2 regions of the Otoolea muris genome follow, and region 1 is predicted to be linked to the other one. Evidence: predicted binding sites of a transcription regulator. Region 1 holds the regulator's gene; the other holds the start of a gene.
What was found. Region 1 encodes Rex, which represses fermentation and respiration genes when NADH is low (regulators of the CRP and FNR family bind a similar motif). Its sites were predicted from a motif close to ATTGTTAANTANTTAACAAT; they were not measured.

Region 1 (3,416 bases):
AAGTAAGCCTTCATAATATTGGCCCGGATCAGCGCCTTTTTTTCGCTGTACGCGGAATAATTGCCCTGAAAAACCGTCGCCTTTCCCTGATCCAGCTCAACGATCTTTGTGACGACCCGATCAAGGAAATAGCGGTCATGGGCCACGATCAGAACCGTGCCGGGATAATTCATCAGATACGTTTCCAGCCATGCGATGGATTCCATATCGAGATGGTTCGTCGGCTCGTCAAGGAGTATGATATCCGGCCTGGACAGAAGAAGCTTTCCCAGTGAAACGCGGGTCTTCTGGCCTCCGGAGAGCTCGCGGACCGGCTTGGAAAACTCGTCCTCCGCAAAGCCAAGGCCCTTTAACACGCCGGTGATCTCGCTCTTCCATGCATAGCCGTTCTGGAGCTCAAATTCATGGTCCAGGCGGCTGTAGGATTCCAAAAGGCGGTCAAGCTCCGGCCCCGCGGCGGATTTCATCTTAAGCTCCAGGGCGCGCAGGCGTTCCTCCAGCTCCAGTATGGGCCGCTTTACTTCCATCAGCTCGTCAAAGATCGTGCGGCTGCCGGAGATATCCTGCTGCTGCGCGAGATATCCGAGCGTCTTTCCCTTTGAGAGCGCGACGCCCCCCTCGTCCGGGAGAAGCTCCTGGGCGATGATTTTAAAAAGCGTGGACTTGCCGGCCCCGTTGATGCCGACAACGGCCGCGCGCTCGTGTTCTTCTATGTGAAATGATACGCGGGACAGGATCTGGTCCGTACCAAAGGTTTTTGAAATGTTGCTGCAAGACAGAATCATGGTTTCCTCCTGTAAAAATCGGTTGGGTAACAGGCCGGATAAGGGGCGCTGTTACGGGTCGGATTACATTATAGTATAAAAAGAAGGTATTTTCAAGGAATGTTGGGAATTACTGGCGCTCTGGCAGCCGGTATCCCGTCTGTTTCAGCACCGTGAAATTTTGGGAATTCATTTGACAATCATTTGTCATCTGTTATAATAATACTATTATGTAAACAGAGAGAGGGTGAATGAGAGCCGTGGAACAGAAGGAGATATCGAAAGCAGTGATTTCGAGGCTGCCGCGCTACTACCGCTATCTGGGAGAGCTTCTGGAGGAGGGGGTGGAGCGGATTTCCTCGAATGAGCTGAGCATCAGGATGAAAGTCACGGCATCCCAGATTCGCCAGGATTTAAATAATTTCGGTGGATTTGGCCAGCAGGGCTATGGATATAATGTGCAGTATTTATATACGGAGATCGCGAGGATCCTTGGGATTGACCGCCAGCATAATCTGATCATCATCGGGGCCGGGAATTTGGGGCAGGCGATTGCCAATTATACGAATTTCGAGCGGCGCGGGTTTATGATCAAGGGGATGTTTGATGTGAATCCGCGCCTGGTGGGCTTAGTGGTCCGCGGGGTGGAGATACGCGGGATCGAGGATCTGGAACGGTTTATCAAAGAACACGAGGTGCAGATTGCGGCGCTTACGATTCCGAAATCCAAGGCCCCGGAGGTGGCGGACCGTCTGGTGCGCGCCGGGATCAAGGCGATCTGGAATTTTGCCCACACGGATCTGCAGGTTCCGGACGATGTGGTGGTGGAGAATGTCCATTTGTCAGAGAGCCTGATGCGCCTGTCGTACCGCGTCTGCAATATGCAGGATCAGAAGGAACAGGAGCTTAAGGCCCGTGCCGGGAAGCAGGCGGGGGAATGAGATGATAGTAGGTGTGGGGACGGATCTGGTTGAGATGGATCGGATGAAAAAAGCCTGCGGCAGGGAAAGCTTTTTGAAGCGGATCTACACAGAGGAGGAGCGCCGGCAGGCCGGGAAGCGGATTTCCCGCCTGGCCGGCGATTTTGCCGTTAAGGAGGCGGTCGCCAAGGCGCTGGGGACCGGTTTTCGCGGCTTTGGGCCGGAGTGTATTGAGGCGCTGCGGGATCCGCTCGGAAAGCCGTATGTCCGTCTGTACGGAAGGGCCGGGGAGCTGGCGGAGGAGCTTGGCATTGATGAGTTTCATGTCTCTGTCACGAATACGGCGCAGTATGCGGCCGCGTTTGTGGTGGGAGAGGGGAGAAGGGCTGGTAGGAGGAACAGCGATGAGACGTTTGGTAACAGGCGAGCAGATGAAGGAGATTGACAGTTATGCGATCCATACCATAGGGATCCCGTCCATGGTGCTTATGGAACGGGCGGCGCTCTGTGTGGCGGATGAGATGGAGCAGGCGTTTTCCCGGACGTTTGGACGCGGGCTCTGCACGGCGAAGACGGCCGTATTCTGCGGGACAGGGAACAACGGGGCGGACGGCGCGGCGATTGCGCGGATCCTTCATCTGCGCGGATGCAGTGTATTTCTTGTGACAGTGGGGGATCGGAGCCGCTGGACGCCGGAGCTGCGCAGCCAGATCGCGATTGCGCGCAACCTGGGAATTCCTGTGAGGCGTTTTGAGGAGCCGGGAGAGAGGAATGATTCGTTTGACGCGGCGGTTGACGCGCTGTTTGGGGTCGGGCTTTCCAGGGAGGTGGAGGGGAGCTTCCGGGAGGCGATCCGTTTCTTCGACTCTGCGCGCCCCGGTTTTACGGTGGCTGTGGATATCCCGTCCGGTATCCATTCCGGGACAGGGGCTGTGCTGGGGGCGGCGGTGCGCGCGGATCTGACCGTGACCTTTGGCTATGAGAAGGCCGGGACGGCCCTGTATCCGGGACGCGGCTTTGCGGGGCGCGTCTTTGTGGCGGACATCGGCTTTCCGCCGTACGACCGCTATACGGGGCGGCGGTATTTCTGCTATGAGGAAAAGGATATGGCCCAGATTCCGAAACGGCGGGCGGAGGCGCATAAGGGGACGTATGGAAAGGTGCTGATTGCGGCGGGCAGCGAGGGGATGTGCGGCGCGGCGTATTTAAGCGCCCTGGCGGCTTACAGGATGGGGGCCGGGCTGGTTAAAATTTTAACAGTTAAAAGCAATGCGCAGGCATTACAGACGCTTCTGCCGGAGGCGATCCTTACGCTCTATTCGCCGGAGGAGGCGGACCGTGAGCCGGAGGTCTTTAAGGAGCTCGTGGAGCAGGAATGCGCGTGGGCCAGCGTGATTGTGCTGGGGCCGGGCCTTGGAAAGGGGCGGTATGTGGAACAGCTTGTACAGCATGTGCTGTTATCCGCCTATGTCCCGATCATTGTGGACGCGGACGGCTTAAACGCAGTCGCGGATTACCCGTATCTGGCGGATTACCTGACGGAAAATGTGATTATCACGCCGCACCCGGGGGAGATGGCGCGTCTGACAGGGCAGGAGATTGCAAAACTTCGGGAAGATCTGGCCGAAGCGGCGGTCCGCTACAGCGAGGAGCGCGGCGTGACCTGTGTCTTAAAGGATGCGGCTACGGTGACGGCGCGGCGCGACGGCGCGGTTTACATCGGGAACAGCGG
Region 2 (3,416 bases), on a different contig from region 1:
CCGACTTCCGGCTGGCCGAATACGGCGTTCTCAGAACAGATGCGGATATCGCAGCTCATGGCCAGCTCATTGCCGCCGCCGAGCGCAAATCCGTTTACTGCTGCTATAACAGGGACAGGGAATATCTCGATCTTGCGGAATACATCATTTCCGAACTTGCCGAACGCCTCTCCCTCTGCCTTTGTCATGGTACTCATCGCCGCGATATCCGCGCCTGCCACAAAGGATTTCTCCCCTGCGCCTGTCAGGATAACCACACGGATCTCGTCCAAATTAACTGCGTCAAACGCAGCGCCAAGGTCCTTCAACACATCCTCGTTCAGCGCATTCAGCGCCTTGGGACGGTTGATTGTCATAATACCGACATGCCCTTCCACTTCGTAATCTACAAAGCCCATTGCTATCAGCCTCCTAACCTTAAGCCGCCCGGAATACCCGTATATATAAAGCAGTATTCCTGAACTCATATAACCGGGCAGAGAAAAACGCTTTCCCTGCCCGCCGCGCAGCCCGCGCGCTGTACTTTTCTGCGCGGGCCTGCGCAGAAACCAAGACAGCCGGAGCCGGGAGAGGCCCCGCCCCTCCTCGCGTTCCGGTTATCCTGCCTGATATGTAACATCTCAGACATGCTGAAATGCTACATCATAGTGTCAGTCTCTCTCTACAATCGTAGCGCAGCCCATGCCGCCGCCGATGCAAAGTGTGGCAAGACCTCTCTTTGCGCCGCGTTTCTGCATCTCATACAGCAGGGTTACAAGAATACGGCATCCGGAAGCTCCCACGGGATGACCAAGAGCAATCGCTCCGCCGTTTACATTCAGGATGTCCTTATTGAAGTTCAAGTCGCGCGCTACGGCGATAGACTGTGCCGCGAACGCCTCGTTTGCCTCAATCAGATCCAGATCCTCAACCTTTAAGCCTGTCTTCTTAAATACCTTGTTGGTCGCGGCAACCGGGCCGATACCCATGATGCTCGGATCAACTCCGCCGAGAGCGCCGGCAACCCATGTAGCCATAGGCTTAATTCCCAGCTCTTTCGCCTTCTCCTCACTCATTACAACAACCGCTGCAGCGCCGTCGTTGATAGAGGAAGCATTACCTGCCGTCACGCGGCCGCCGTCCTTCTTAAATGCCGGGCGCAGCTTTGCCAGCCCCTCAAGGCTTGTTCCCGGACGCGGACCCTCGTCTGTGTCAACAACAACCGTCTCTTTTTTCTTCTTAACCTCGATCGGAACGATCTCGTCTTTGAATCTGCCGGATTCAACCGCCGCGCAGGCCTTCTTCTGGCTGCCTACTGCAAACTCGTCCAGCTCTTCTCTGGTAATTCCCCACTGATCGCAGATATTCTCTGCAGTAATTCCCATATGATAGCCGTTGAAGGCGTCCCACAGGGCGTCATTTACCATGGTGTCGATCATCGGAGCATTGTTCATGCGATAGCCGTAACGGGCGTTCATAAGCGCATAGGGGGCTGCCGACATATTCTCAGCGCCGCCTGCCACTACGATATCCGCATCGCCGGCAATAATCATCTCCGCCGCTGCGTTCACGGAATTCAAACCGGAACCGCACACAACGTTAAGCGTCACAGCGGGAACCTCTACCGGAAGGCCTGCCTTAATCGACATCTGGCGCGCCACGTTCTGACCAAGGCCGGCCTGGATTACACAGCCCATGTAAACGTGATCAACCTGCTCCGGGGCAACTCCTGCTCTCTTGAGCGCTTCCTTAATAACAACAGCGCCCATCTCAGCGGCCGGCACTGTGCTGAGCTGGCCTCCCATGGAGCCGATGGCAGTACGGCAAGCACTTGCAATTACGACTTTCTTTGACATCTCAATTTCCTCCTTAAAATGACTTGCCAAGTAAATAAAATAATTGATTTGATAGTATCTATATCTTATCACTCTTAGCTGATTATGTCAAATAATTATCAAGGTTTTTTAAACTTTTTATTTTCTTTTTTTATACATATCGGAACCGAAACAGAAGTCTTTATTCACATTTATATGCATAATGCATAACTGTTGCGCAGGCATGCCGGTTCCCATCCATATTTTTACAGCGTTTTGACCAGAGCATATTTGAAAATGCGTTCTGCCGGATCTGCGTTCCTGAGCGGCGTGAAGAGTTACGCCTGCTCCTCTGTTCTTAAGGTCCGCATCGCGTTTAAAATCGCGATCACGGACACGCCCACGTCGGCAAAGACAGCCTCCCACATGTTGGCAAGGCCAAAAGCCCCCAAAATCAGGACCAGCGCCTTGACAGCCAGGGCAAAGATGATATTCTGCCTGACAATCAGGAGAGTTTTCCGGGCAATCTTCACAACCGCGGCAATCTTCGCCGGATTGTCATCCATGAGGACAATGTCCGCAGCCTCAATCGCCGCGTCAGAGCCCATGCTTCCCATCGCAATACCGATATCCGCCCGCGACAGAACCGGGGCGTCGTTGATGCCGTCGCCCACAAAGGCCAGCCGGCTCTTCCCGCCCGTCTGCGCCAGCATCTCCTCCACCTTTTCTACCTTACCGACAGGAAGGAGCTCTGTAAACGCCTCGTCGAGCCCAAGCTTTGCCGCGACCGCCTCCCCGGCGGCCCTCCGATCCCCGGTGAGCATCACGGTTCTTCTCACGCCGCACGCCTTCAGACTTCGGATCGCCTCCGGGGCCTCCTCCTTCAAGCTGTCCGCTATCAGGATGCTTCCGGCAAAATCGCCGTCCTTTGCGAGGTAAATGACCGTTCCGATTTCTTCGCATTCCTGATAAGAAATATGGAATTCCTCCATCAGCTTTCCGTTTCCGGCCAGAATCTCATGGCCGTCGATCCGGGCCCGGATCCCGCGCCCGGACAGCTCCTTCGTATCGCCGACGCGCTCCGCGCTTAAGCGCTCTCCCAGGCCCGCGCGTTTGCACGCCTCGCGGACAGACTCTGCAATCGGGTGCGTGGAATACGATTCCGCCAGGGCGGCCAGCTCCAGAAGCTCTTCCTTTTCCATGCCCTCCGGACGGATCTGCGTCACTTTGAATTCTCCCTTTGTCAGGGTTCCTGTCTTGTCAAAAACAATGGTCTCCATCTCTGCCAGCGCTTCCAGGTAATTGCTGCCCTTTACCAGCACGCCCCGCTTCGACGCGGCCCCGATACCCCCGAAAAAGCTGAGCGGCACGGAAATCACCAGCGCGCACGGGCAGGAGATAACCAGAAAGATACACGCCCTCTGCAGCCATTCACCGAATCCGCCTCCCAAAAGGAGCGGAGGCAAAAGAGCCAGACACAGGGCCGCGCACACGACGGCCGGGGTATAATATCTGGCAAAGCGGGTGATAAAATTTTCCACCTGCGCCTTTTTGCTGCTGGCATTCTCCACCAGCTCCAGAATCCTTGCCACCGTGGAATCGTCGAACTCGCGCGTAACCCGG

Region 2: the regulator Rex is predicted to act here: its motif matches at 1,919-1,938, upstream of NFS31_RS15895 (acetyl-CoA C-acetyltransferase).

What each region holds. Positions count from the first base shown of each region.
Region 1 covers NZ_CALPCY010000008.1:55,723-59,138, forward strand. The annotation lists gene abc-f (ribosomal protection-like ABC-F family protein) at 1-785, opposite strand, end outside; gene NFS31_RS07145 (redox-sensing transcriptional repressor Rex) at 1,025-1,705, shown strand; gene acpS (holo-ACP synthase) at 1,707-2,129, shown strand; gene NFS31_RS07155 (NAD(P)H-hydrate dehydratase) at 2,089-3,416, shown strand, end outside.
Region 2 covers NZ_CALPCY010000027.1:21,026-24,441, reverse strand. The annotation lists gene NFS31_RS15900 (enoyl-CoA hydratase-related protein) at 1-398, opposite strand, end outside; gene NFS31_RS15895 (acetyl-CoA C-acetyltransferase) at 651-1,835, opposite strand; gene NFS31_RS15890 (heavy metal translocating P-type ATPase) at 2,132-3,416, opposite strand, start outside.